Regions from separate parts of the Pseudoalteromonas sp. Z1A2 genome, predicted to be linked through region 2. Evidence: riboswitches for the same ligand, from Rfam matches in the RefSeq annotation. Region 2 holds a riboswitch; the other holds the start of a gene.
What was found. A riboswitch is a leader RNA that binds a small molecule or an ion and turns the genes downstream of it on or off. The one in region 2 is predicted to bind lysine.
Positions count from the first base shown of each region.

Region 1: another riboswitch for lysine. It lies ahead of lysC (lysine-sensitive aspartokinase 3); the one in region 2 lies ahead of dapA (4-hydroxy-tetrahydrodipicolinate synthase).

Region 1 covers NZ_WTKX01000045.1:1,531-15,846, reverse strand. The annotation lists gene GQR47_RS19500 (NAD(P)-dependent oxidoreductase) at 1-39, opposite strand, end outside; gene GQR47_RS19495 (glutathione peroxidase) at 161-721, shown strand; gene GQR47_RS19490 (2-hydroxyacid dehydrogenase) at 810-1,790, shown strand; gene GQR47_RS19485 (sodium-dependent transporter) at 1,885-3,207, opposite strand; gene GQR47_RS19480 (4'-phosphopantetheinyl transferase superfamily protein) at 3,349-4,107, shown strand; gene lysC (lysine-sensitive aspartokinase 3) at 4,128-5,519, opposite strand; lysine riboswitch at 5,595-5,767, opposite strand; gene nhaD (sodium:proton antiporter NhaD) at 5,869-7,116, opposite strand; gene GQR47_RS19465 (hypothetical protein) at 7,339-8,610, shown strand; gene GQR47_RS19460 (hypothetical protein) at 8,614-9,162, shown strand; gene GQR47_RS19455 (ATPase) at 9,159-11,936, shown strand; gene GQR47_RS19450 (DUF4136 domain-containing protein) at 12,045-12,596, shown strand; gene GQR47_RS19445 (peptide-methionine (S)-S-oxide reductase) at 12,830-13,318, opposite strand; gene GQR47_RS19440 (TonB-dependent receptor) at 13,659-14,316, shown strand, end outside.
Region 2 covers NZ_WTKX01000007.1:52,979-68,931, reverse strand. The annotation lists gene GQR47_RS07215 (TonB-dependent receptor) at 1-2,422, opposite strand, end outside; gene GQR47_RS07210 (aldose epimerase family protein) at 2,610-3,584, opposite strand; gene GQR47_RS07205 (acyl-CoA thioesterase) at 3,948-4,346, opposite strand; gene GQR47_RS07200 (2OG-Fe(II) oxygenase) at 4,380-5,084, shown strand; gene GQR47_RS07195 (cysteine desulfurase-like protein) at 5,105-6,340, opposite strand; gene GQR47_RS07190 (2OG-Fe dioxygenase family protein) at 6,352-6,984, opposite strand; gene acnB (bifunctional aconitate hydratase 2/2-methylisocitrate dehydratase) at 7,185-9,782, opposite strand; gene GQR47_RS07180 (OmpA family protein) at 10,075-11,136, opposite strand; gene GQR47_RS07175 (protein adenylyltransferase SelO family protein) at 11,527-12,936, opposite strand; gene GQR47_RS07170 (DNA-3-methyladenine glycosylase I) at 12,945-13,643, opposite strand; lysine riboswitch at 13,835-14,035, shown strand; gene dapA (4-hydroxy-tetrahydrodipicolinate synthase) at 14,226-15,110, shown strand; gene GQR47_RS07160 (2,3,4,5-tetrahydropyridine-2,6-dicarboxylate N-succinyltransferase) at 15,126-15,866, shown strand; gene GQR47_RS07155 (PLP-dependent decarboxylase) at 15,866-15,953, shown strand, end outside.

The DNA.
Region 1 (14,316 bases), on a different contig from region 2:
CATTACGCCTAAACCTATAAATGCGACTTTCATTGACATAAAAATGACCTATTTAACTGATAACTTAGAAACTAGACCTCGATTATGTCAACCGGTCGATAAAAAAGCGAATGAAAGTCTTTATAAAATTTCCTCAACGGGAAAGGTAAGTAGGTAACCTATGGACAGTATTTATCAATTTAATGCACCACTTTATAACAGCGAAAATTTTCCTCTTAGCCAGCTACAGGGCAAAACCGTCCTTATTGTTAATACAGCGAGTAAGTGTAATTTTTCGGTGCAATTAAACGCGCTCGAAAAGCTCTATCAGCAATACAAAAGCAATGGTTTTACTGTGCTTGCGTTTCCGTGTAACCAGTTTGGCCAAAATGAGCCGCTTGATAATTTAGCCATTAAAGACTTTTACCAAGATCAATTTAATATCTCGTTTGAGGTATTTGGTAAGGTAATGGTAAACGGGCCAGAAACACATCCGTTGTTTAATTATTTAAAGTCGCATACGCGGGGTATTTCGCAAAACCGTGCAATTAAGTGGAATTTCACTAAGTTTTTAATTAACTCACAAGGGCAACTTGTTGCACGCTATGCACCGCGTACTAAGCCCGAAACACTTAAACAAGTAATAGAAAGTAACTTACTGCAAGCCGCAAAGTTAAGCGCTGCAAGAGGTGGTAAAAAGGTAGCATCAAAAATACCTTTGTTTACGCCAGCTAAGGCTTAATTTAAATCAATAAAATGCGTGTTACCAGAGCATAGGTTTATAAAGTAGTTTATTGTATTGATACTTATTAAGCGTCGAGGCTATTACCATGAATATTGCTTTTTTTAGTACTCAAAAGTACGAACTGCCTTTTTTTGAACAAAGTACACGCGATTACAGTAATATAAAAATAACGTATTTTGAGCAAGCCCTGAGCGAACAAACGGCTATTTTAGCAAACGGGTTTGATGCCATATGCGTATTTGTTAACGACACTGTAAACGCCACTGTTATTGAACAACTGGCAAGCCAAGGCATAAATACTATTTTGCTACGTTGTGCAGGATTTAATAACGTTGATTTACCTGCCGCAAAAGCACATAAAATTAAAGTATTACGCGTACCAGCATACAGCCCAGAAGCAGTAGCCGAGCATTGTATTGCACTTATGCTCACGCTTAGCCGTAAAACCCATAAAGCGTATAACCGCGTACGCGAAGACAATTTTGATTTAAACGGATTACTAGGCTTTAACTTGCACAATAAAACCGTGGGTATTGTAGGTTGCGGTAAAATTGGCCTTGCGCTGTGCAACATTTTAAACGGCTTTGGCGCTAAAGTATTAGTGTGCGACCCATACGCGCAACCTGGCAATTATACAATTACCGATATAGACACCTTACTTAGCCAAAGCGATGTGATTTCTTTGCATTGCCCATTAACGGAACAAACTCATCATCTAATAGATGATGAGGCATTTAGTAAAATGAAAACCGGCGTTATGCTTATTAACACCTCTCGCGGGGCACTGCTTAACAGCAAAGCGTGCATTAATGCACTTAAAACTAAAAAATTAGGGTATTTAGGGCTCGACGTTTACGAGCAAGAGTCGGAGCTATTTTTTAAAAACCACAGTGACGAAATAAACCAAGACGATATATTTTCGCGCTTAGTGAGCTTTAAAAATGTATTAGTAACGGGGCATCAGGGCTTTTTTACACAAGAAGCACTCACCGAAATAGCAAACACAACCCTGCTTAACGCGTTTGAAGTAAGTGAAGGTAGGCCTCTAACTAATGAGGTTTTATAAAGACCTAAGCTATACCTAGATAACAGGCACAAAAAAAGCGAATAAGGTGAGCCCTATTCGCTTTTTTTGTTTAAAAATTCACTTTAAATAGAGCTTAACCAAACGCAACGTTTGCAAATACCAAGGTCATTAATATTGGGCAAACAAAACGAATATACTGAGCAAACCAGTAATGTACGCCGGTTGTTGCTTGGTGTAATTTATTACCACGCTGCCACATCCAACCTACCGTAATAAAGTAAAACAAGCCCATAAGCGGCAATTGGTATTGAGTAAATAGCATAATAACTAAGCCAAATAACCAATCAAAATTTAGTATAATTGCGCTTGCACACACAAGTACAACGGCGCTCACTGCCCATGTTGCTTTGGTGCGACTAACGTTGTGGTTTTCGACTAAAAACGCTACCGGAATTTCAGTCGTCGATATAGTTGACGTAACCGATGCGATAGACATTAATACAAAAAACAATAAACCAACTAATAAGCCAATTTCGCCCATGGTGCTAAATAGCTCAGGTAAAATAGCAAAAATTAGCTGCCCTTCACCAATCAATTTACCGCCACTAAATACCTCTACACCGCTGTGCTGCGCCACATAAATAGCAGGAATAATAAGTAATCCCGCTAAAAAAGCAACGCCAGTATCAAGTAATGCAACACCTGCGGTGAGCTTTGGTAAATTAGCATCTGGTTGTAAATACGAGCCGTAAATCATCATACAACCCACACCTAGTGAGAGCGAAAAGAACGCTTGCCCCATTGCGGCAATAATTAAATTAGGGTCGAGTATTTGGCTAAAATCAGGAATTAAATACGCGGCAAAACCTTCGCTTGCGCCATCGAGTGTTGCAATGTAGGCAATTAAACCAACAAGCAGCACAAGTAACAGTGGCATTAATCGGCGCGACCAGGTTTCGATTCCCGACTTAACCCCTTTTAAAATAATACTGGCGGTTAAAATAAGCATAAGCGGCGTAAATACAAAATTACGCAGCACTGAGTCGCTATGTAAAAATTCGCTTGCGCCCGTAAACCCAAAAAAGGTTGTTATGGGTTCAATAGCGTACGAGAGCATCCACCCTGCCACTATTGAATAAAAACTTAGCATAACAACTGCGCCCGCAAGACCTATGTAACCGGCTGCTGCACCTACTTTACGGCTAGTGTTTTGCCATGCATCACCCAATGCTTTTACAGGATTAGCTTGTGCTTTGTGACCTAAATAAAGTTCGGTATACAGCGCAGGTAGCGCAAGTAAAAATATAACAATAAAATAAACCAGTAAAAAAGCACCGCCGCCATGGTTGGCCGCTTGCGTAGGAAAACCCCAAATATTACCCAAACCCACTGCTGCGCCAGCAGCGGCTAAAACAAAACCAAGTCGGCTTTGAAACCCATCACGCACTTGTGCCATACATCTACAAATCTGTTATTATTTTGATTATTGTGAATTAAACCATATTTCATGCCAGCTGAGTAATAAAATTGTACCCAGCCTTTGTTAGTGGCGTTAACCGCTCACAATATCAGCGACTTCTTTTGCTTTAGGGCTTTTATGACTGAACACTATTTTAAAAACGCCTTGAGTATTACTTCAACTCAATTGGCAAATTTGTCTTTAGCGAGTAACAGCATTTTATTATTTAATGCTAAAACACTTGAGCTTAGTGACTTTAATTTGCCCGATTGCTTAAGCCCGTTTGAGTTAAACATTATAAACCGCCGTAAAAGCCCACAAGCTAAGCAAGAGTATTTAGCGACGCGGTTATTGTTAAAACACCTTATTAAAGTAACGCAGCCGCAACATACGCACGTACCCCTTAATAAAATGAGTACAGAATTTGACGAAGCAAGCTCAAAGCTGCAAATACAAGTGGGTGGTGATGTTATAAATACCTGTATTTCGCACTCGCATGGTTTAGTTGGGGTCGCGCTAAATTTTGATAAAAGTGAGTTTGGGTTTGATATTGAAAAAGTAAGCCTAAAGCGCCCATTTGAAAAGCTCGCTAAGCATTTTTATCATAATGATGAAATTACACTTATCACCAAGCCCACTAATACCCAAGCCCAAGCAGATACGTTTTTTAGAATTTGGACACTAAAAGAGTCTCTTGCTAAAGCCACCAGCCGCCCTATTGCAAAGTTACTTAGCCCCAATGTGTTTGACGAATTAAATAGTGCAAAGCTGAGTGCTTGCAGTAATCGCGTTACTGTAGCTGATAGCAGTGACAGTAATGTTTGTTTTGATGTGAGTGTGGTGCATAAAAAAAGCACCGACTGGCGATGCTTTTTATTAAGTGATTTTACTAGGTGATTTTCCTGAATAACGGTTATTTACGCAGCAAAATCATTTTCTAATAAACGGCTATGAATAGACTGTACTACGTTATCTGACTCAGTTTGCTCTACTAAAAAGCACAGGTTGTGCTTACTAGCACCGTGACAAATTAATCGAATGTTAAAGTCTTTTAGTACACTCATTAAGTTCATTTCGTGTTGGCGTAATTGAATCTCAGAGCCAATAAGTGCCACCAATGTTAGGTTGTTTTCTACCGAAACATGGCAAAACTCTGCAAGCTTATCTAGGCATTCTTGATCAAGCTCTGGGCGCGAGGCGTTTTGCGCGTTATCAAGGGTTATAGCCACACTGATTTCTGATGTGGTTACCAAATCTACCGATATATTGTATTCACTTAATAGTGTAAATACGCGTGCTAAAAAGCCGCTTGCTAGTAGCATTTCTGGGCTTTTAAGCGTAAGCAATATTTGGTTTTTACGTTGCGTTACTGCGCGTATACCTGGTTGCTGCGATTTTTCGCGCTCAATCCATGTACCGCCACGCTCTGGCTCGCGGCTAGAACCTACAAACACGTTAATGTGGCTACGGCTCGCTGGTAAAATAGTTGCTGGGTGTAATACTTTTGCGCCAAAGGTTGCCATTTCAGCGGCTTCGTCAAAACTTAAGCGTGCAATAGGCGTCGCTTTTGCGCACAAACGCGGGTCGGTGCTAAAAATGCCCACTACGTCGGTCCAAATATGCACACTTTTAGCGTTAATCGCTTCAGCTAGTAATGCAGCGCTATAGTCAGAACCACCACGTCCTAGCGTTGTGGTGTGACCGTATTCGTCACTACCAATAAATCCCTGAGTTACAATTACTTGAGCGTCTAATAACGGAATTAAATGCTCTTTAGCAGCTTGCGCTGTGGCTGAAACATTGGGCGTTGCTTTGCCAAATTGGCTGTCTGTTTTAAGCACCTTGCGCACATCAAAGCGATCGGCATTTAAGCCCTGTAAACGAAGTACCTGTGCAAATAAATACGACGACAAACGCTCACCAAAGCTAAGTAGCTCGTCGTGTTGCTGATCGGTTGTTAGTGGCTCTTGAGCCAATGTTTGAAATGCTTTTAGGGTTTCGTTAAAGCCAACAGCTAAATCGGCATCTAGCGATAATTCATCTAAAATAGTTTGTTGAATAGCAAGAACGCCATTTATGTGTTCTTGGCGCTCACTTGAAGTAATGCTTGATTTACACAGTGCAACTAAGTGATTAGTTACGCCGGCACTGGCGCTCACGGCAACAATACGTACGCTTTTATCTGCAACAATAATTTCGCTACAGCGACTCATCGCTTCAAAATTTGCAACACTTGTTCCGCCAAATTTGGCAACGATGTAATCTGATTTTGCGCCTGATACTGTTTGTGGCACTGATTGGGTAGTCATTTAGTCTCCTTTCGCGGTATCCAAACCGCAATAAAACAAGAAGAACTTGGCAAAGGAATGCTTGAAGATAAGTCCACTGCCAGAAGCTCTCCACCTATATTGGTGACAGTTTTGAGGATTCAGCCCCATAAACCGAAAAACAATGACGACGTACCATTATTTTCCTCGGCGAGTACTTCCCTCCTTAATGATCATCGGCTTTCGTCGCCTAACATTAAGTACCTAAGTATCGCACCTCTTCTGAATGCTTTATTAACCAGTGGCTAATAAAACAAAACCCCACTAAGTAGCGGGGCTTTGAAAGTTATCGTTTAGACGTCTAGCTGTCAAGCATTTAATAATTTATGAGTTAAATAAAACTGCCCATGTAATACGAGCCCGCATATCCAACCGTGTAACAAATTAATAAATGCAGCGATAAACGCAAGTAGCTCATAAAGGTAAGCGCTTTAACTTTACTCATGGCAATAATGCCCGCAGCCGAACCAATAATAAGCATTGAACCGCCCACACCCGTTGCATACGTAAATGACAACCAATGTTGTTGGCTCATTACTATATTGGCTTTTAATAATGCAGCGGTAAGCGGTACGTTATCGACCCCAGCTGATAATATGCCCATTAAGTAGTTTGCGTATTCTGGTGCCATTACCGTGTATAGGTCGGTAAATTTACTCAACATACCAATTTCTTTAAGTGCACCTACAAGTAAAAGTACGCCTACAAAAAACAATAATGTGTCGTATTCTATATCGCGAACAAAATCGATTATGTCTTTGTTTATGTCTTTTTTACGCATTAAAAATTGCGCCACTAAAAACATCACTGATAAGCCAAACAAAAAGGTTAATAAAGGCGGTACGCTGTAAATTACACTCAGCGTAAGTGTGCTCACTACGGTAGATAAAAATATAACAGCAATGGTTATGTCGGTTTTTTCAATGCGGGTTTTACCTGCACTAGCAAACTCAACACGCCCTTTCATACCTATAGACAGTAACGCGGCAAGCAGCATAACGCTTGCAAGTGCTGGCGCTATAAGTAGTAATAAATGAGCAATGGTTACTTTGCCATCTAAAAATATCATTAGTGTGGTTACGTCACCTGTTATTAGCGATACCCCACCTGAGTTCACTCCAAACACAATAAGCGTGGCGTATTTAATGAGTTTTTTAGGTTCAAGCTTTAACGACATAACAACCGCAAGCGATATAAGCGTCGCTGTTACGTTATCTGAAATCGACGAAAACAAAAACGCAAAACCACCCACCAAAAACATGAGCTTTTTTTCGCTAATACTTTTTGGCATAACACGGTGCACAATATTTTCTATAAACCCCTTTGAATTTAAATACGCGACAAAGGTCATTGCAGCCATTAAAAATAGCCATAATGAGGCAATTTCTAAAATATTTTCATTTAAAAGATGTTGAATCGTATCGGGGCTTTGCCCGTGTAGGGGGTATATAAAAAGAAGAATCCAGCAAAGCGTACCAAAAAACAGCGTGGTTTTAGCTTTATTTACATGGATTATATCTTCTATAACGATCAGTAAAAATGCAATCGCTATCAGGGTTAGAATAATCGAGGAAACCATGGTAGTTAAACAACCTTTGATATAGTTTTAAAGAACACACAAATAACATTCCATTTCATGTGCCTATTTTCGGCGCGAATTTTAGCACTGCCTCTATGCAAAAACTATTATTAAATGGTCTTAAAAACGAATACTATATACAGACAAGGTTAATTAAAAATACGTAATAATGAGTCTTCTAAAAGAACTCAATAATAAAATACTAGGATGTTGTAACCCCTTATGATCCCAGCTAAAAAGCTGCTAAACACCATAACCGAACATTGGGGTGTATTAGAGCTATTATTTAAACGTTTTAAAATGGCTGACTTTAGCCTAAAAGACGTACAAAACGCGATTAAGCAAAAGCAGCCTACGTGGTCAAACGAACGCATTTATAAAGAAACAAATCGTTTGTTAAATCAAGATATTTTAATTCCACTGGCTAAATCCTCTCAGCTTGAAATAAATCGTGCTATTGCTGATTTTGCTACTTTTTTACTGCAAGAAGAGCATTTAGGTTTAGCGCAAGAAATTAGCGTATTAGTAGACGACCTGGCACGTTTAGGAAATCGCCTAGATAACGCTGGCGAAATAGAAGACTTTGACGATTTACGCCGCTACAGCCGCATTATGGATGATCGGGTGCGTAAAATAATGAAGCTCTATACGCACAACGAAAACGCTATTTTAAATATTGTTGAACAAGCTAAATCTAATAATGCGGTGCAATCGCTGCAAAAGCGTTATAAAGCGGTAATAGAAGCGTTTGACGAATACATAGAGCCCATGCTTGAAATGGTTGATATTCGTGGTGAGTTTCATGCATGTTTTACCCTCATTGAAGAGCAAATAAGTAAGCAAATACTGCACATTGAGCGCTCAGGTAAAGCGTATAACGACAAACGTATGCTGGAGCAATTACGTACCCGTATACTCGAAATGCATTTAATGGGCCGAGAAAGCTTACGTAAAAGTGCCGATATGCTTATGCCACTGCGCGAGGAGCTACGCCGTAATAACTTAATTACTCGCCAAGCAGCCAAAGTACTTGGGCTTGTACGTAAAAATGGCGTAGACAATATGCTAAGTGCTGTGCAACCACATTTTGTAAGCGACGCGCAGCGATATTCGCTTGGTCAGCAACGCCATATTGTGGCTTACATGGCAAGCTTGGTTGAATTTGAACACGAAGAATACCAATTGCCTGACCAGCAAGACGTGCCTGCATTTGTTACGCCTAATATTCCTGACTACAACGATGTTAAAACCAACTTTGCTAAGCGCTTTAATAAAAAACGCAAAAAGCCGCAGCCCTTGCTGCAATTTTTAGACGAAAGCTATCCAGATCTCGATGCCGACGAAATGCTATTTTTGTATCAAAAATTAGTCAGCGACAGCGATATTAAAATAATTCAAAGCGATGAAAAAGCCCGCGTAAAAATTGCCGGTCAGCACTTTTCTTTATATCCATTTAATTCAGAGCCTCAGCCAGATTCAAAGGCAGGTAAATAAACCATGACACACATAAACTTAGACGAGCTAACCCATCTACAAGCCATTAATAAAAAATTAGTAGCGGGTTATCACATTTGCGAGCAAGACAACGTAATGTGGCAAGAGCTTGACCAACACATAGAAGACTACACCGCCCTATTTACCGCTTTAGGTAACGATTTAAAACACGACAGCCGTGGCTTTTATTATTTTGGTAGCGACGAAAGTACGCCAAATATGGGCAAAATATCTCGCGCTATCGCGCTCACCATTTACATTTTAATTGAGCACTACGCCAATACGGGTAAAGACCCAATGCGCGCATTGTTTGACGACGTAAACGATTTAGAGCTTATGCAAACGCTGGTGCAAATTAACAAACATTTGTTTGATCAGCTTGAGATATTTTCGGGATCGGATTTGCGTAAAGACGTTTACCTGCGCATGGTGCGCTTAGGTTTAGCCCGTGAACTAGAAGGCGGCTTTATGCTACAAGCGCCAATTCACCGCTACATAGATGCACTCATGGAAGTAAACGAAGAAACCTACATTACAGAGGACGAGGAATGAAAAATCTATACGGACTAAGCAAACTCGCCCTACTTAACACCGCAGGCTATGCAAAATGTGTGATCCCGCTTGATAAAAGCAGCTCTATTTGCGCGCCCAATAACACCGGTAAAAGCTCGGTTATTAACGCCCTGCAGTTTCCGCTTATTAACGATTTACGCTTAACAGAATGGGACGGACACGATTTAGATGAAACCCGTAAGTTTTATTTTTCATCCGATCAGTCGTACATTTTACTAGAAGCTAACTTGCCTCATGGCTCGGTAGTAATAGGCGTGGCAGGCCTTGGTAAAATTGCCGGTTACGCGCATCAGTACTTTTGTTATCAAGGAAAGCTTGATTTAGAGCAGTACACGCAAGGTAAAACTATTATTAAATTTACCAAGCTGTTCAACCATTTAAAATCGCTTAACTACAACCCTATTGAGCTTAAAGCACAAGAGTTAAACGCGCTACTTACTGGCGGCGCAACGCCTTTTGACGGCGACATTAACCTAAAAATGATCCCGCTTAATAATGTGCAAGACTCCTCTATTTATAAAGAAATATTTAGACGTATTCTTAACTTACACAAATTAGGCGCAAGCGACGTAAAACGCTTTATGTTACGCGTGTTTGAACGCCATATGTCGAACTCTAAAGTCGACTTTTATGAAGTATGGCGTCGCTCATTTGATAAAGTAAATCGCTCAAAACGCGAATTAAAAGCCCTTGAGTCAATGCAAGAGCCAATAGCCGCGCTTGAATCAATGCTTGAAAACCAAACCGTGCTTAAAGGTAAATTAGCCGCATACGCGCCTAAAATTGACCAAGCACTGATTGATTTTGATACCTATCAAGAGTCGCAACTCTCTGAGCTTGCCATAGCCCTTGAAGATATAGAGCACGAAAAACACGAGTTTGAGCAAAAGCAAAGCCTATACGTACAGCAATCGCGTGATATAGAGCGCAGACAAACTCAAATTGAGCAGTGGTTTTTAGATTACGATGCGCTTAAAAGCGAGTTTGAACTAGTAAATAAAGCCACCCTTAAAACCAGCCTGACTCAGTTAAAGCAAGATTACGAGTCGCTTTCGCACTCTATAACTAGCGCACAAGGGCAAAGCCTGCACACGCTTGACTACCGCATCAGCGAAACACAAAAACAAATTAAGAGCCTAAAGCTGCAACTTAAAAATCTTGAATTTAATTTGTTTACCCGCATGCGCGAAGACCTCTCGTTAAAAGAAGTAGAAGAAATATCGCGCATTTTAAACCCTGATATTCTCTCGTTTGCAACCACCACTAATGGCGATATAACCATTGATGACGAAGACGCGTTTGGGGAATTTTTATCGCTATTAAGTGAAAACGTTAAAGGCGGCGTCTTAACGCTACCAGGTGCGAGCATTAAGCTTAAAAAGCTCTCGCCTGTGCAAATGCAAAGCGGCGAAAACAAAGAGCAATTAACCGCTCAGTTAAATGCACTTGAGCATTCACTTAAAGAGTTTAAGCAACAGCGCGATGTTGCTGCAAACGTTGCCGACAAGCAAAAAGAAAAAGACGCGTTATACGATGAGCTTATGAGTGCAGAGAGCGCGCTAAAACGCTTAGAGCAGTTTGATGTAATGCAGCTATCGGTTGAAGCGCAAGCCATGCTAAAAGAGCAGTTATTAGCTGAGCGCGAACAAGTTGACGACTACTTGCAAGATATTCAAAAAAATAGTGGCTCAATTGCCGATCGTCGCTCGTTAATTAAATCGAAACAAGAGCAAATTGATCGCCAAACTGAGCGCTTACGCCAAGTTAAGAGCGAGCGAATTGACCACACGCTTGATTTATACAGCGGTAAAGTAACCCCGTATATGATTGATATTACAGTCGACTTTGATAACTTAAGCGACCTTGTTCATCACTTTAATAAAGACTGCCAAGAGCTGCGTAATTTTGACATAAACGTACGCAACACCTATTTGCATGTATATAACGCGGGTATTACTAAATTCGACAACGAAAATGACGAATACACTAAATATCAAAAGCTAATAAGCGCCTTTCATAATATTGATAACGAACGCGATGCCGTTGAGCGCCAAGCGCGTGTTGCGCTTACCGAGGTTGCCGCAACGATTAAAGGCTTGCGAGAAGATTTAGACCGACTTCGCCGCGAAATGAATAGCTTTAATAAAGGCATAAGCCAGCACCGAATTTCAAACCTGCAAGCGTTTAAAATTAACGTAATACCTCGCAAAATGCTGGTTGATAGTATCGATACCATTATCAGTACGTCGCATCAGTTTGAGCAAGGTGACACGCTTGATTTACTTAGCCAAGAACCGTACAGCGAAAGTGCGGTAAACGAAGCAAAAGATCACTTAATTAAACTCGCATCAGATAAAGCGGGCTTAACACTTACCGATTTATTTGATATTCGATTTGAAGTAGTTAACCGCGCAGGTGAAACCGAACACTTTGAAAAAATAGATTCTGCAGGTTCAAACGGCACACGTATTACGATTAAGTTATTGTGTGGCATGTTGTTTATTCGTTACTTATTAAGCGATCAGGAACAAAACCTATACCGTATACCTATTTACATAGATGAAGCGGCCGACATTGACCCACAAAATCAAAAAGCAATTATAGAAACCGCACTAAGCTTTGGTTTTGTTCCTATATTTGCCTCAGTTAAGCCGCAAATAAGTTGTGACTACATTGTGCCGATTCGCTCGGTAAAAGACGGTGCACAAAACTGGGTAGATGAAAAAGATTGGATTGAAGTTGAACACAATTAATTGGCCGTTAAGGCAAACCAACTAAACTAAAATATAGGACGTTTAAATAATACACATTTAAACTATGTGTGTTATTTTAAATTAATGCATTCTATTGGAGCAAACGTAATGAAAAATATACTTATTGTTGCAGCGCTAGCACTACTTACAGCCTGTACACAAACCCCTGATTGGGATTACGATAAATCAGCCAACTTTAGTAATTTTAAAACATTTGCTTGGGTAGAAAACGCCAGCCTAACTAAAGACACAAATAATTACCAAATTAATGGCCTAATGGAAAAACGTGTTCGCACTGCCGTTAACGCAGAACTGAGCCAAACACTAGGTATGAGCTTAGTTGATGCAGCAAATGCTGATGTACTTGTTAACTATCATGCATCGGTAGATAAAGAGCTTGAAGTAGATACATTTAATGTAAACTACCGCCCGCATTGGGGTTATTGGGGTACTGGTTTTCAACGTGACACAACCGCGCGTGAATACGAAGTGGGCACACTGATTATTGATATTGTAGACCGTGAATCTAACCAGCTAGTATGGCGCGGCGCAAAAGAAGGCCGATTAAAGAAAAACCAATCGCCAGAACAACGTGAAGCATCAATTAATAAGACAGTGAGCGAAATATTAAGTAACTTCCCGCCGCAAAAGCAGCAGTAAGTTAAAATTAGCTATAAGTAAGTTTTAAAAAAGCTCACAGTACGTGAGCTTTTTTGTGGGTATGTATTTTTGGGACTTCAGGTTTAAATAATTATGAGCTGCGCTCGTCACGTCAGCAAGCTGCACGTCTACAAAAAACACCGCGTCAAACTTTACCCGTAGGCGCTAAGCTTGCTTACGCGAGAAGCGATAGCTTCTAATTACTTATCTTTGTGCGCTTACCCTACTCAAATTTACGATTTATACTTATGCAATAACTCAAGCGGTATATGGCAGTAATCATCAGGATAATTAGTTAAACGGTCTTGATGCTCAGGATCGCTTGGCACGTAGTTAGTTAGCAGCTCTACCCCTACCACAATTTTATCGGCATCACTGCGCTTGTTTATATAATTGCTTGCTGCATCTAAATGGCTTTGGTTTTTGCTATAAATAGCAGTGCGGTATTTAGGGCCTACGTCATCCCCTTGTTTATTAATACTGTATGGGTCAATAATTTCAAAAAAGTAGTCATACAGCTTATTTAGGCTAACGACTTTTAAATCAAAAATGACCTTTACGCATTCGGCATAACCATCGTATTCGCCGTCAGTGGTTTTGCTTGTACCATTAGCGCGACCTGCTTCAGTACTTATTACGCCTGGTAAGTGCTTTAAAAACTCTTGTACGCCCCACAGGCAGCCACCAGCAAAGTAAATAGTATTATATTCTTTAGTATCCATTATAAATGTTACCTAATAAGTAATTATACCGATTGCATTAAAATAATGTTCTATTATAGCGCCAAGAAAATAGCGCAATAACAAGGCGAAAATTATGACATATAGTTGTTCTATATAAATAATTTTTAACGCAGTGAGTGCGCTATTTAATACGATAGAATGACCACGTTTTTAATAAAGCCGGTATTACGTAAATGGTTATCAAATGCAGTTATTAACAAATTAATGTACAATCGCGCACAAAATGACTGCTGTTACATTTAATTATTTTATCATGCTCAAATATAAGCTTTTAAATTAATTGTAACCACAGCTACAAATAAAAAATGACGAGAAACACATGAATCGCACACCACACCTTATAATGCCTGCAATATTATGCAGCGTTACTGCATTTGCTAATGCTAATACGCTATCTGATGAGTCGGCAATCGAGAAAATAACGGTTGAGGCCTCACCCACTGCAAATAAGTTGCCAGTAGGTACATTCGACTCGCCTATTTCTAATTTAGAATATGACCCCCGTGTTGATTTACAATCGCGTAATATGGCTGAGGCGCAGGCTGATGTAACTATACGCGGCGGTATTTTCGAAAACACCGGTTTTAGAGTAGGAAGCGTTACCCTGCTTGACCCGCAATCTGGGCATTATTTTGCTGAAATACCCATTGCACCGCAAATGCTAACCGGCCCAGATGTTTTAACCGGTGCCGATAACGCACTTTACGGTATGAATAGCTCTGTAGGTACAGTTTCGTTTGGTTGGAAACCGATTATTACTGGCGGTAGTGTATCCCTTGGTACTGGTACAAACGACTTTAATCTGCAAAGTATTCACGCTGCTAAAAACACACAACTTGATAGCTTAGCTAACTATACTCTGGGCTTTGAAGGTGAGTATTCTCATTCGCAAAGTGATGGCACCATTGATAATGGCGATCATGACTTCTCGCGCGCCTCAGCTCGCGTGCAATTAGCAAGCGAGCATAGCCAAACAG
Region 2 (15,953 bases):
ATGTTTGAGTTGTATCATCACCTACACTAATGTCGCTATTCACAACAGTCGCATTGGCAATAAAGCCAAAGCCATTTTCAAACATGTGAGTAACACCCACTTCGAAGCCTGTTACGGTTGCAGACTCACCATTTTGAGGACGGCTTACAGTGTAAACTTCTGAGCTACCAATAAGTTCGTCATCTGTTTGGTCTGTACATGTAGTACACGCAAAATCAGGACCTGAACGGTCAGACATTTCGTATGTTTCTGCACCCGTTAACGTAACAATAAAGTCGTCAACTTCTTTACTAAATACTGCAAAGCTAAATAAGTTAGCATCGTTGTAGTACCACTCGTAAGAGATATCCCAGTTTTCTGATTGGAATGGTTTAAGTGCTGGATTGCCACCACTTGCCGTTAAGTTTTGACGACGTGGTTCGTTAAAGTTTGTCGCAGGAGATAACTGAGACATAGTTGGACGAGTAATACTATCGTACGCGGCAAAACGTAAAATCATATTATCTTGTAGCTCAAGCTTAACGTTGAAAGACGGTAGTAAGTTTGAGTAGCTAGTACCTTGTTCAATATTAGTCGCAGGGCCAAATACGTTAGCAAACAATGTTGCATCTGAAGTTGGAACTACATCGCTAATAAAGCTTTGTATTGCAGCAACTTCAATATCAGTTTCTGAGTAACGAGCACCCATATTAACGGTTACTGGCATATCAGCTAAATCAAAACCAAGCGTAAAGTCCATGTATAAACTAGTGATGTCTTCGTTAATTGTGTAACGGTTATTTTGTAGCGTTGGCTCTACTGGGAAACCTTGATCGGCTAAGTAATCAAGCATTTTATCGCCATCGTAGCTATAAAATGTATCGATCAAACCAGGGAAGTAATTACTCGCTGTGTATGCTTCAAAATCAATTTCATCAAGCGGTGCTTGTGTACCGTAACCACAAAATTGACATTGGCTACCAAAAATTTGGAAGCTAGATTTTTCACGCTCTTGGCGATAAGCACCAAAGTTAATACGCTCTACTGGGCCTTTATCTGGCACGTATTCAAAATCGGCTTTTACTTCAGTGATTTCATCTTCATCAGTAAATTGATTACCAATTTCGTTGTAGTGAAGACGCGCTAGGCTTGGATCTGGCAATGAACCATTTTCAAAGCCATCATGCTGTACGGTAGGAATGCTGCCTGTACCGTCAAAAGTATAGCTGTTAATAATACCCACTACGTTAAAACGATCATTACCTGCACGGTCGTTTTCAGCTGTTGAGCGAGATACATCAAATTTTGCTTTTAGTGACTCGTTTACTTGCCAATCTACATTAATACCAAATGCTTTATTAGTTACGTCACGTGAGTTACGTGTATGTGATACAAAGTCGCTTGCAGGGTCGCCACTTGGTGCGCCTAAGCCAACTTCTTGAGAGAAAGTTAAAAGCGTACCCGTTTCAGCATCAATTGTTGCGCTGCCTACACGGTCTGGTTCGAACCAAGATGCTAAATCACGCACTGACGAATCAACTTCAAATTTTGAAATCATTCCATCAACCGTAATCGTAACATCGTCAGATGGTGCATATTGAAGTACTAAACTTGCGTTTGTACGTTCACGGTCTTGCTCATCAACTACTTGGTCCCAGTTACGTGGAATGTAGGCATTTTCAAACAATACACCATCAGTTGGGTTAGATATTGTTTGGCCACCGCGCCAACCTGCCGTTAAAATTTGGTTATTTTGAAGTTTACGTTGTTGATTAGTGATGGCAAAAAGCACACCTAGCTTGTCATCGTTAAACGTATTACTTATTAAAAATGATGTTGATGGAGATACTTCTTCAGAAAGGCTTTCGTACATACCTTTAACTGAACCTAAAATATGTAAACCACCAAAATCAAAAGGGCGTGCTGTAGTTACGTTAACCGTACCACCAATGCCGCCTTCTTGAAGCGTTGCTGTATTACTTTTATAAATATCAGCACCGGTGATTTGATCTGCCGCTAATACATCAAAATTAAATTCACGACCTGCACTGTCTGTCGCAATTTGACGACCATTAACAAGTACAGTATTAAATTGTGGACCAAAACCACGAATAGTTACCGCTTGGCCTTCACCACCACTGCGGTCAATTGCTACACCTGTAATACGTTGCAGAGACTCTGCTACGTTTAAATCAGGAAATTTACCAAGATCTTCTGCTTTAATCCCGTCTGTAACAACATTAGATGCTTTTTTATCTAACATTGATGAACGTAAGCTGCTGCGGATACCCGTTACTGCGATAACTTCAACATCTTCATTTACTACTGTAGGCGTATTGCCTTCAGCGCCTTGAGCTGCAACGCTTCCGCTTGCCAATATACTAGTGATAGCAATACTGAGCGCGGTTTTCTTGTTGAACGATAACTTATTGTTAATTATCATTTTTTAAAAACTCCTGATTGTGTGTAGTCGTTGTGTCGTTGTGGTAGTGCGTATAGTTTCAAATACTATTTATATTATAAATACTTTAAACCGGCAAAAAGTGCAACCTTTTCCTTAATTATGGATAGCATTTAATTACCGTATATTTTCTTTTGATTTTCTTTTAATTAACATTAAAGAGCTGTATTCACTCAGAAAAAGCGTAAATAATAACCTGTTCGTATTTCTCTGCTGGCAATAAATTAGCCTTTGGAAAATTTTCACGATTTGGCGCATCTGGCCAATTTTGCGCTTCAAAACACAAAGCTTGCCGTGCTTTAAAAGGCGAACCAACAAAGTTTGCGGTATAAAGCTGCATGCCTGGCTGCGTACTTTTAAGGGTTAAACTAACGTTCGTGTGTGGCGAAGTTAATGTAGCCATCGTCTTTAAGCTGCTGTCATCATTAAAAATATAGCAGTGATCAAAGCCATTTCCAGCTTCTAGCTGAGGATGAACGGCGCTTAAGGCCTCACCAACTTGAGCTGGCTTAGTAAAGTCAAAGCAGGTACCGCAAACTAAAGCGGCTTCATTAAGTGGAATACTAGTTGTATCAATAGGAAGGTAACGATCGGTATTAATTTGAACGAAATGCTCATTAATTGACTCACTGCCATCAAGATTAAAATAGCAATGGTTGGTAAAGTTAACGAGCGTTTCTTTATTCGTTATCGCTTTAAAGTGCAGAGTAAGCTCGCCGTTTTTAGCGCTAATAGTTTGCCAAACCTGCAACTCACCGGGGAAACCTTGTTCGCCGTCGGGCGAGCAATAATAAAGCTCAACTTCACTTTCAGTTTGTTTGGTTACTTGCCAAAGTACTTTATTAAAACCTTTAACACCGCCATGTAGGCTATTAGGACCGTTATTTGCCTCTAGTTGATACTGCGTACCAGATAAGCTAAAACGCCCTTTTGCAATACGATTAGCGTATCGACCTACTGTAGCGCCTAAGTAAAATGGGTTTTCAAGATAGTATTGAGGGTCATCGACGCTAAGCGTCATTTCTTGTTTTTTAAATTTAATGCTTTTTATTATTGCGCCAAATGGCAAAATTTCAGCTATTAAATTTTGACCATCACTAAGCTGAATAACTTGTAAAGGTTGGTCACTGGCAATAGATGTCACACGCATACTCCAATCAAATTACCGAATTAACATTTCCTGTTATAACGGCGCAACAATATATATTATAAATAGTATATAACTGAAGCCTGTAACTCAATCTAAATGCGTTAAAATTTCTCGACAAAAATTTATACCTCTTCACTTAATTAAGTGATCTATTTTGAGGAAAGAAAATCGTGTTGATAACAAGGCAAAAATTTCGTTATTTAATTGTTCTATATCAGAAATTTTTAACGCAGTTATCGTCAGATTTAATCCCTCAAATTGATTAAGTATTATTGAGGATAGGTATTACAGCTGCCATTATTTATTTACACTAATCCAGCTCAGCATGAGCTTATATAAAATATAAGCTTTGTAAGGTTAACTCCCTTGGTAAATATGCTCGTTAAGCGCCGCTTTTTCGTCAATGCTAAGCGCTTGCTTTGATTTAGCAATAAAATCGTACCTCACCATCACAGCTTTTCCTATTGCGCAGCATTTATCGTGTTGCCATGCTTCTTGCCTAAGTGTAAAAGAACTAATCCCTATATGCTCTACAGAGGTTTTTACGGTCACTTCGTGGCCATAAAATAATTCGCCTACAAACGACACTTCAACTTTGGCGATAATCAATTTCCAATCATGTGGATTTAAGTCCGGTGTAAAAAACTTAAAAATAGGTCCACGTGCGACTTCAAACCATACAGGGAGTACGGTATTGTTAATGTGTCCGAGTGCATCTGTTTCGCTAAAGCGCGGCATCACTTTTTCAATAAACATAAAAATCCAATAATAATTATACAAAGGTAAACCATGACGGACTTTATACGCGTTATTGATAACGCATTAAGCGATGAGTTTTGCGATGAATTTATTTCCACATTCGCGCAAAGCCCGCATGTAAGACAAGGGGTAACATCGGGCGGTGTCGACTTAAAGAAAAAAGACAGCCACGACCTACACTTAAATAATCACCCCGAATATGCACAACAATTAAAACATATACAACAAACGACTGCACAGCATGTTTTTAAGTATGTTGAAGAGCATATTTTTATGATGATTGGGGCATTTGGCTTAAAGGTTTACCATCCAAAAACAGGTGAGGTAGTCGATTTAACCCAAGAGAATTTTGAAGAAGTGGGTAAACCGCAGTTACCCGTTTTAGTTCAGCAAATTTTTAGACTCGGTAACATTCAAGCGCAAAAATACGAAGTAAACAAAGGTGGCTACCCTTACTGGCACAGTGAGGTTTATCCGCAGCTCCAGCACAATGAAGCTTTGCATCGCGTGTTGTTATTTATGTTTTACTTAAACGATGTAGAGAAAGGTGGTGAAACAGAGTTTTATTATCAAAACCGTAAAATCGCCCCTAAAAAAGGCACTATGGTAATAGCACCTGGCTACTTTACACATACTCATAGAGGCAATAAGCCAGTATCAAACGATAAGTATATTTTAACCTCGTGGGTACTGTTTAACCGTGCAGAACAAATATATGGTGCGCCTAAGAGTTAGCGCACCAAAATCAGTATTATTTAACCAAGCAGTTCATCAAATAAATTAAACAACTGATCTAGCTCTTCAATGGTGTTGTAGTGCATACAACCAATGCGCACTACACCGCCTTTATCAAGCACATCTAATTGCTTGCACAACCCTTGCGCGTAAAAATTACCATCCCACACGCAAATATGCTGCTTACCTAGAAATTCTGAAACGGCGCGTGGCTCAAGCCCTTCAAAAATTAAAGCAAAAGTAGGTGTACGCTCATTTAAGCGATCAAAATCATCAATACCAAATAACTTAATACGTGGATAATTAACTAAGCGCGTTAAAAAGTGTTCGCTAAGCGCCATTTCGTGCTGCTTAGTTTTAGCAAAAGCCACACTTAACTTTTCGCGACGTGAGTGGCTATTATCAAGCTCACTAATCGCCGCAATGTAATCAACAGCCGCGATAAAACCAGCCATTGCTTCAAAGCTTTGCGTGCCGGTTTCCCAGCGACCTGGTGCTACGTCTTTAGCTGGCTCAACCTTGTAAGGCGTAAACCCGTCTAAATGTTCTTTTTTACCGTAAACCATACCTAAATGCGGGCCAAAAAACTTATACGCAGAGCACGCTAAGAAGTCGCAATCAAGTGCTTGCACGTCAACAAGTTCGTGCGGTGCATAATGTACGGCATCAACATAAACAAGTGCGCCTACAGCGTGAGCAAGCTCAACAATACGTTTAATATTATTAATTGAACCTGTGGTATTTGACGCATACGTTACCGCTACAAGCTTAGTGTTGCTGTTTAATAAGCTTTCAAATTGCGCCATATCTAAGCTGCAATCAGCTTCGTTAATTAAAGCCGTATTAACTTTAACGCCTTTATCTTCTGCAGCTTGTTGCCACGACGATACATTCGAGAAGTGATCGGCATTGGTTACAACTATTTCATCGCCAGCCTGCCAGTCGCGTGAAATTGCACGGCTAAAACTAAACGTAAGGCTGGTCATGTTTGGACCAAACACAATTTGTTGTGAGCTAGGTGCATTAAGTAAGTCAGCGGCGGCTTGGCGCGCATTCGCCATCAACTCAACCGTTTTATCACTTGAAAAAAACGCGCCACCTAAGTTCGAATTATAATGACCTAAATAAGCTGTCATCGCAGTAAGCACCGATGTTGGTACCTGCGAGCCACCTGGTCCGTCTAAAAATATTGGCGATTTACCATCAACGTTCTGCATTAATGCTGGAAACTGCTCACGTAATTGCGTTATGTTCATGCCTAACTTCCTTAAGACGTTAATACAAAACAATCCAGGTAACCTGGTTTGCTAGCATCAATTTTGTTCATAGGTGTTGCGTTATGCCACACTTGACGGTCGTTTATTAATGCAAACATGCCGTCTTTTATTTCCATTTTAAAACAAGGCTCAGCTTGCTTGTTTTCGTATACAAGCAGTTCGCCACCTTCTAAGTTCTCGTGAGAAACACCGCATATACATACATGGTCAAAACCATCTTGATGCACGCCTTCTGGCGCTGCAGGTGTATCGCTATCGATGGCAAGCATACGGAACTGATGAATTTCAATATCACGCTGCTCATCAATACCGGTAAGTTGGCGAAACTCATTTACAATGCTTTTCATGCCCTCTGACTCAAGTAAACTTTGCTCTAAATTTTCGTAAGTACGCTCTACATTGCCTTGAAAAGTATTAATTGAATCATCTTGAACAAATGCTTTGGCTTGCTGTAGCTTTATTTCACCATTTTGCATTTTTACTACTGAATAACGACGTTTACGAAAGGCACCATCTGCATAAAGGTTTGCAGGAAGGTTATCAAAAGAAGGTTTAACCAAATCAATATTTGCTTGGTTAACAAAACGTAGTTGCAATAAATTCTGGTTGTTTAATGCTGTCATAAAATCTCGCCTAAAATAATGAGAATATTGATAAGGATTTTAATGCATTTTGATAGGAATTTTTGCGCGATTAATTACTTTAAAAGCAATTTAAGACTAGAGTTAATACAATAATATAAAAAAAGAAGCATGAACTATCTAATATTTGTTTTAGCCAATAAAAAACCCGCCGAAGCGGGTTTTTAAACAAACTCTAAAAGTTATACAGCTTGTTGAATAATCACGTTGTCTGCTTTTTTAGTGTAAGCAGGCATACGGTGGAAGTTTAAGTAACGGTAAGTATCTGCAGCCGTTGCATTAATCTTCGCTGCGTATTCTTGGTACTCAGCTGGAGTAGGTAGTTTACCTAAAATAGCCGCTACTGCAGCAAGTTCTGCTGAAGCTAAGAATACGTTCGCGCCATTACCTAAACGGTTAGGGAAGTTACGTGTAGAGGTAGACACAACCGTTGCTTTGTCTGCAACACGTGCTTGGTTACCCATACATAGTGAACAACCTGGAGTTTCGATACGTGCACCTACACGACCAAAGATACCGTAGTAACCTTCGTCTGTAAGCTGATCTTTATCCATCTTAGTTGGCGGGGCAACCCAAAGCTGAGTTGGGATACGACCTTTAAAGCCATCTAGTAACTTACCTGCTGCGCGGAAGTGACCGATGTTAGTCATACAAGAACCGATGAATACTTCGTCGATTTTCTCGCCAGTAACATCAGATAATAAACGTGCATCATCAGGGTCATTTGGAGCACAAAGGATTGGCTCTTTAATATCTGCTAAATCGATTTCAAGTACATGTTTGTACTCTGCATCAGCGTCAGCTTCCATTAGTTCTGGGTTAGCTAACCAATCTTGCATTGCAGTAATACGACGCTCAATAGTACGTACATCGCCGTAACCTTCAGAGATCATCCATTTAAGCATAACAATGTTTGATTCTAGGTATTCTGCGATAGACTCTTTAGAAAGTTTAACCGCACAACCTGCTGCAGAACGCTCTGCAGATGCATCTGATAGTTCGAACGCTTGCTCAACAGTTAGGTGTTCAACGCCTTCAATTTCTAGTACACGACCAGAGAATTCGTTAATTTTACCTTTTTTCTCAACTGTTAATAAACCTTCTTTAATACCGAAGTAAGGGATTGCATGTACAAGGTCACGTAAAGTGATACCTGGTTGCATTTCACCTTTAAAGCGAACCAAAATTGACTCAGGCATATCAAGAGGCATAACACCTGTAGCTGCTGCGAATGCTACTGCACCCGAACCTGCTGGGAATGAAATACCTAATGGGAAACGTGTATGTGAATCACCACCAGTACCTACAGTATCTGGTAATAACATACGGTTTAACCATGAGTGAATTACACCATCACCTGGGCGAAGTGACACACCGCCACGGTTCATGATGAAATCAGGAAGCGTATGGTGAGTGTTTACATCGATTGGTTTAGGGTAAGCCGACGTATGACAGAAAGACTGCATTGTTAAATCTGCAGAAAAACCTAAACATGCTAAGTCTTTAAGTTCGTCACGTGTCATAGGACCTGTTGTATCTTGCGAGCCAACAGTTGTCATTTTAGGTTCACAGTATTGGCCTGGGCGAATACCTGGAACGTTACACGCTTTACCAACCATTTTTTGCGCTAGTGTGAAGCCTTTTTCAGACACTTCTGTCACTGTTGGTACTTTAAATACATCAGTTGGACCTAGGCCAAGTGATGTACGTGCTTTATCAGTTAAACCACGACCAATGATAAGTGGTATACGACCACCAGCACGAACTTCATCTAAAATTACATCAGATTTAAGTTCAAAAGTTGAGATTACTTTGTCAGTACCGTGGCTCTTAACAACACCTTCGTACGGGTAAATATCGATTTGCTCACCCATGTTAAGCTCATCAACATTTAATTCGATTGGTAATGCGCCTGAATCTTCCATTGTATTGAAGAAGATTGGAGCAATTTTATTACCTAGACATACACCGCCAACACGCTTGTTTGGTACGAATGGGATATCATCGCCCATGAACCAAAGTACAGAGTTAGTTGCAGACTTACGAGAAGAACCAGTACCAACAACATCACCTACATATGCAAGTGGTAAGCCTTTAGTTTTTAATTCTTCAAGCTGAGAGATTGGACCTACTTCGCCTGGTTTGTCTGGTGTAATTCCATCACGTTCAATTTTTAGCATTGCTAAAGCATGAAGTGGGATATCTGGACGAGACCATGCATCTGGTGCTGGTGATAAGTCATCAGTATTTGTCTCGCCAGTTACTTTAAATACAGTAACTGAGATCTTTTCAGCAACAGCTGGCTTATTAGTAAACCATTCTGCATTTGCCCAAGACTCAATAATTTGCTTAGCGAATGTATTACCCGCTTTTGCTTTTTCTTCAACATCGTAGAACGCATCAAACATAAGTAATGTATTTGAAAGGCCTTTAACTACGATTGGTGCAAGTGTTTCGTCATCAAGTAGGTCAATCATTGGCGCGATATTGTAACCGCCCAGCATTGTACCTAATAATTCTGCCGCTTTTTCTTTAGAAACAAGTGGAGAATTAGCTTCACCTTTAGCTACAGCTGCTAAAAATCCCGCTTTAATATAAGCAGCATCATCAACACCAGCTGGTATACGCTGAATGAACAAATCTAAAATGAATTCTTCTTCACCTGCAGGTGGGTTTTTTATTAATTCAATAAGATCAGCAGTTTGCTGAGCATCTAATGGCGCTGGTACGATACCTAACGCGGCACGTTCTTCTACGTGTTTACGATATTCTTGTAGCACAATATTGCCCTCTTGGTGACGTGAAAGTATCCGGTAGCGCTTTGGGCGCAAATAAGTTACCCAATACTTATAGTATTCTAACGCGTAATTATAAAGCTTTTATGGATAGATGAAAATCCATCCAGTTGCGCAACTGATTATACCGATTATAAATACTATGAATAGTGGTTGTGGTAAAAACTATTTTCATGAATACTTATTAAGTAAGAATCATTACCATTAACTAATATTAATTTATTACAGGCATAAAAAAAACCAGCACTTGGCTGGGTTTTTATTACAAACTATTTAATTAACGTAAAACTTTAACGTTTTTGATAGTTTTGATATGCGCTTCTACACGACGGTTTTCTGCGTTTGCAGCTTTAGTGTTTGCATCATTTTTAAGACGCTCTTCACCTAAACCAACTGTAGTAATACGGTCTTCAGCAATACCATCAGCAACAAGTTGCTTAGCTACAGCATCAGCACGTTTTTTAGATAACCATTTGTTGTAAGTTGCTTTACCTACAGCAGAAGTGTGACCTTCTAATAGTACTGTTGTATCTGGGTACTCTTTTAAGAATGCAGATACTTTTTCAATATCATCTAAATATTGAGTAGATACTGCTGAAGCATTGTTAGGGAAAGTCACTAATAAACTTACTGTTACTTCTTTATCTTCATATAAAGTACAACCAGTACCATCTACAGCATCAGTCATAGGTGTGTTAGGACACTTATCATCTGCGTCAAGAATGTTATCGTTGTCGCTGTCTACAGGAGCTACAGCTACTTCAACTACTTTAGGCTCTGGAGCTGGTTTTACTGGCTCTACAGGAGCAGAGTTTTGGCCAAATAAGTAGTTAATACCAATTTTAGCACCAACATCTGTGTAACCACGATCAAGACCTTGGTATACAGCTGTTTCAGCATTTACAAATAAGCCATCTGTAATGAAATGTTGGTAACCAACACCTGCATTTAAGAATGTGTTGTCATCAACTACGTCAATTTCTTTAATACCGAAAAGACCATAGAAAGGACCGCCGTCTAAATGGTAAAGAGCATCAATACCGTAACGCTCGCCATCAATATTGTTACGGTTGCCAGCAACTTTATCAAAAGCATTAAAATCCATGTCTGCATATTCAAGACGTGCGCTCCAGTAATCACTGAAACGGTAACCAGCTTCAACACCCCAGCCAGTTGATTCGTTTACGTCAAGACCAGCTTGGTCACGCATGTTTTTCCAAGATGCGTCATAGTAGTCGCCAAATGCGCCAATGTAGAAACCTTCTTCTTTATCAGCAGCGAATGTAGATGCGCTAGTTGCAGCCAACGCGATTGCAATTGTAAGTGATTTTAATTTCATTGTTTTCTTCCCATTTGAACAATTGTAAATTGTAGCTAATCGATACTAGCTCAATCAGTTTTATATAGACTAACTGAGCCTTTGTTAATCAATACTTAACGAAAAATAAAGTTTATTACTTTTTTCTATGCCTTGTCGCAACACACATCCACTTACTATAGGCGAAATTAAAACTTTATTGAAAAATAAATATAGTAGTTTTTTGTAAATTAGTACTTAGCAAGGAATGTAAGAGCAATTAAATTAAATGCACTTATAAATGCAAAGAAATATTGCTTGGTTTTAATTGTGCGCATAATACCACCAGAATTAGCATTCCCCTAGGTATATGCGCATGTTTGATTAAAAAATGACTCTTTTTAATCATGTGGTTATATTTAAAGTTAAGTATTAAGTACCACAAAAAGTCTGGTAGTCATTATCATTCGTCGGTGGAGAGCAAAATTCTGATAACTTTTCACCGTAAGAGTATGGATTACCGGCTATTTTTATAAAGCGCTGTAGCAACTCGCTGGATCCTGTAGCGTTATATTGTGCAATTATTTCTTCGATCACATGATTACGCGGTATTACACGAGGATTTGCCGCTCTCATTACTTCATAACTATTATCGTCAGTTAAACTTACCCACTTAGCTCTCCATTCAATTAGCGACTCAGGTACGCTTTTTTCTCCTTTTAAAGATTCAGTAAGCGCATCAAAGGTATTGGTGTAGTCGAGCTGATTATCTTTTAATAGCGTTAACAGCTCTGCTATTAACTCGCCACTACTATCGCTAGATTCAGTTAAACCCAGTTTTTGTGCCCACATAGCCGTAAACTCAGCATTAAACTGCTCAGCAAAACTATTAATAAATGGCGTCATTAATAAAACTGCTTGCTCGTCATCATCGCTAATAAGCGGTATTAAACTCTCAGCTAAGCGTGCGCAGTTCCAGTTAGCTATATTAGGTTGATTACCGAATGCATAGCGGCCTTGTTTGTCTATAGAGCTAAATACGGTATCAAAATCAAAGCTATTCATCATGGCACACGGGCCGTAATCAATGGTTTCTCCGCTTACTAGCGTATTATCGGTATTCATTACTCCGTGAATAAAGCCAACACGCATCCAGCTCACAACTAGCTTAACTTGGTTTTTAATCACAGCACCTAAAAATGCTAAATAACGCTGCGATCCTGTATCGGTTATTTCTGGGTAGTGTCGCTCTATAGCTAAATCGGCTAAATTTTTAAGCCCTTCAACATCGCCTTGCGTCGCTAAATATTGAAACGAGCCAACACGAATATGACTCGTTGCTACACGCGTAACGATAGCCCCTGCTTGTGGCGGATTACGATAAACCGTTTCACCACTACCAACAACCGCTAAGCAGCGTGTGGTTTTAACTCCCAGTGCATGCATTGCTTCGCTCATTACGTATTCACGAATAGCAGGACCAAGAGCACAACGTCCATCCCCACCTCTTGAGTAAGGAGTAGCACCAGAGCCTTTTAATTGAATATCCCATAACTGGTTTTCATCATCACTAATAGCGCCCAGTAAGTGCGCTCGTCCATCGCCTAAGCGTGGTGAAAAATATCCAAATTGGTGCCCAGAGTAACCAAGTGCTACTGCAGGAATCGCCTGTTTTTCGTTACCGCTAAAAGTGCTGGCACGCAAATCAGCCGCAACGTTAATATTAAATTGTTTTGCTAAACTCTCGTTCCACAGCAATAACTGAGGAGAGGCGACACTTGCAGGGAAATCTTCTATCGCGAAGTTTTCTGCAACATCTGTGTATCTTGGCACTAATTTCATGGTAATTCCTATTGTTGCTGACTTATACCAACACGGTTGTCACCTACGCCATAAGCAACAATTAAGCTTAACTCTTGCATACTTAAGCCACTTTGCTCTTGCATTTCGTTAAAAAAAGCTTGGGCTGCATTTAGTGACTTTTTAGTTTGTAAGCCGCCGTCTATAATTTTATGGGCACGCAAATAATTCTCTACATCGCGTGATAGTAAAAATGTATCTTTACCAAGTGCTCGCAGCGCATAAGGCCCTGTATTTCCGCCTAAACGCGAACCATGCTTTTTTAAATATGCCCACAAACCAATAATATCGTCTGTTGGCCAATTAGCGATAAACTGGCTAAAACTGCCATGTTCCCCTGCTATTTCGTGGATCATGTAAGCATTTTCGGTAATTGTTTTTACTTTTTTATAGTTACGAACAATGCGCTCATCCGTTGCTTTTTGTTCCAGCATATCTGGTGGCATCATTAATAACTTATCAACGCTAAAATCCCAAAAAACCTCTCTAAAGCCTGCCCACTTATTATTTATGACTGACCAATAAAAGCCGCTTTGAAATACTTTTCGAGTAAATTCTTCAAGCCAATCGTCGTCACTTAACGTGCTTAGTTGTTTTTTAGATAGCGGTTTTGCAAGTAATAACTTAAGCATTTTTTCAGAGCCTTTTCGCTCTACCGCTCGCTTATAAATATCGCTAAATTTTTCCATACTAATTAAATACCTCACTACTTATATTGCTAGTGTACGAGAAAAGCACCTAATACGTAACCACCCCTCTTTTCGATGAATTAATCTGTATTTAGTCGCTTGACACCTAGACGGCTAAAATGCTTTAATCGCCGTAATTACCCTATTTAAATTGCACAGGTTTGTAAGTTTTACTCTACAAACAGGTGCAAAGGGCTAGAAGAGGTGCGTTATTCAGGTAGCGTATGTTAGGAGCGCAAACTCCAGCAAGCATACGTGAGGGGAATTAACGCCGAGAAGTAACCACTTTTGCGAGGTGTTTATTTCGGGCGACTAGGTTGAACCCTAGCGACTGTCACCAATAGCTGCTTATAAAAAGCAGCTTGTTAGTTTGGTGGAGAGCTTCTGGTCTTAAATATTAAGGCCGTGCGCCCTATTATTTTAAGCCCATTCGCTCTTCGAATTATTAGTTCGAACGACGTTAATGCGGCTCCTTCCATAAAGCTTTTTAACTCTTCGAATAATACCAATTGCATTAAATTAGTTATCGCTAAAATGATCACGTTTTTAATAAAATTGGTACAAATTATAAGTTCGTGAGAGATGATCAACAACTTCAATTTAAACGACTACTCACTGTGGACCGCGCTCGTAACGCCATTTGATCAACACGGCGATGTTGACTACAACACGTTAACTAAGTTGGTTAGCGATCAAGAAGCGGCACATAACGGTATTTTGCTACTTGGCAGTACGGGCGAAGGTTTAGCACTAACGCTAAAAGAGCAACAAGCCGTTGTTGAGCACGTATGCCAGCTAAAACCAACAGTACCACTCATGGTAGCTGTGGGCGGTAGTAACTTAAAGCAACAAATTGAGTGGGTTAACTACTGTAATACACTCCCAATTCATAGCTTTTTACTTGGCTCACCGCTTTATGCAAAGCCTGGCGCTATAGGTCAAACTCATTGGTTTGAAAGCCTACTAAATGCAAGCGCTCATCCATGTATGCTTTATAACGTACCCGGTCGAAGCGCTGTTAGCATCCCAGCGGCAACAATTCAAAACTTACAAAACAATAAAAATTTATGGGCGTTAAAAGAAGCGAGCGGCAGTATTGCTCAGTTTGAAGCTTACCGCCAAGCGGCGCCTAATTTAGCTATTTTTAGTGGCGACGATGCGCTAATGCCTTATTTTGCTCAAGCTGGCGCAAAAGGTTTGGTGTCGGTAGCTGCAAACGCATGGCCTGAACAAACTCACGAGTTTGTTAAGCGCAGTTTAAGTGGTCAACATCCTAATTTATTTGCCCAGTGGTCAAGCGCTATTAATAGCCTATTTGCTGTCGCAAACCCTATTCCCGTAAAGGTACTGATGCATTTGCAAGGCCGCTTAAGCAGCCCGCAACTTCGTCCACCTTTAACACATCTTGAGTTAACTCAAACCGATTGCATTACAACTGCAAACAACACCATTTTATCTTGGCATTAAATACAGGTTTTTATAATGAGCTGGTTAGAACTATTAAATAATTTAGAATCGGGCGCAGTGCGCGCTGCATCACAAAACGAAAGCGGCCAATGGCAAGCTAACGTAGAAGTAAAGCAAGGCATTTTAGAAGCCTTTAAAAATGGCACTAATACTGAATTTGCAGGCGGCTTTGTTGATAAACATAACCTAGCTCCGCAAGAATTTAGTACTGATGATGGCGTCCGTATGGTACCAGGTGGCTCAAGTGTTCGCCGTGGTGCTTATGTTGCTAAAGGCACGATTATTATGCCACCAGCGTATGTAAACATTGGCGCATATATCGACGAAGGCACAATGGTAGATAGCCACGCATTGGTGGGTTCTTGTGCACAAGTAGGTAAAAACGTACATTTAAGTGCTGCAGTTCAGCTTGGTGGTGTACTTGAGCCAATTGGTGCAAGCCCAGTAGTGGTTGAAGATGACGCATTTATTGGTGCAGGCTGTATTATTGTTGAAGGCGTAGTCATTAAAAAAGGCGCAGTACTTGCCCCTGGCGTGCGTTTATCAGCAACTATTCCAGTATACGACTGCGTAAACGAGCGCCAACTAGATAAAGGCGAGCCAATCCCAGAGTACGCGATTGTAATACCGGGCTCTCGCCCTGCGTCAAACGAATGGGCGCGCGAGCAAGGCCTAAGCATGTCGTGTGCGTTAATAGTTAAATACCGCGACGAGAAAAGCGATGCATCGTTATTGCTTGAAGAGGTTTTACGATAATGAGCTTTTTGAGCACGCCTATCAAAACCGCTGTAAATACGATTACACAACAACTTGATACACCTTTTTTTGTTTACGACCTAGATC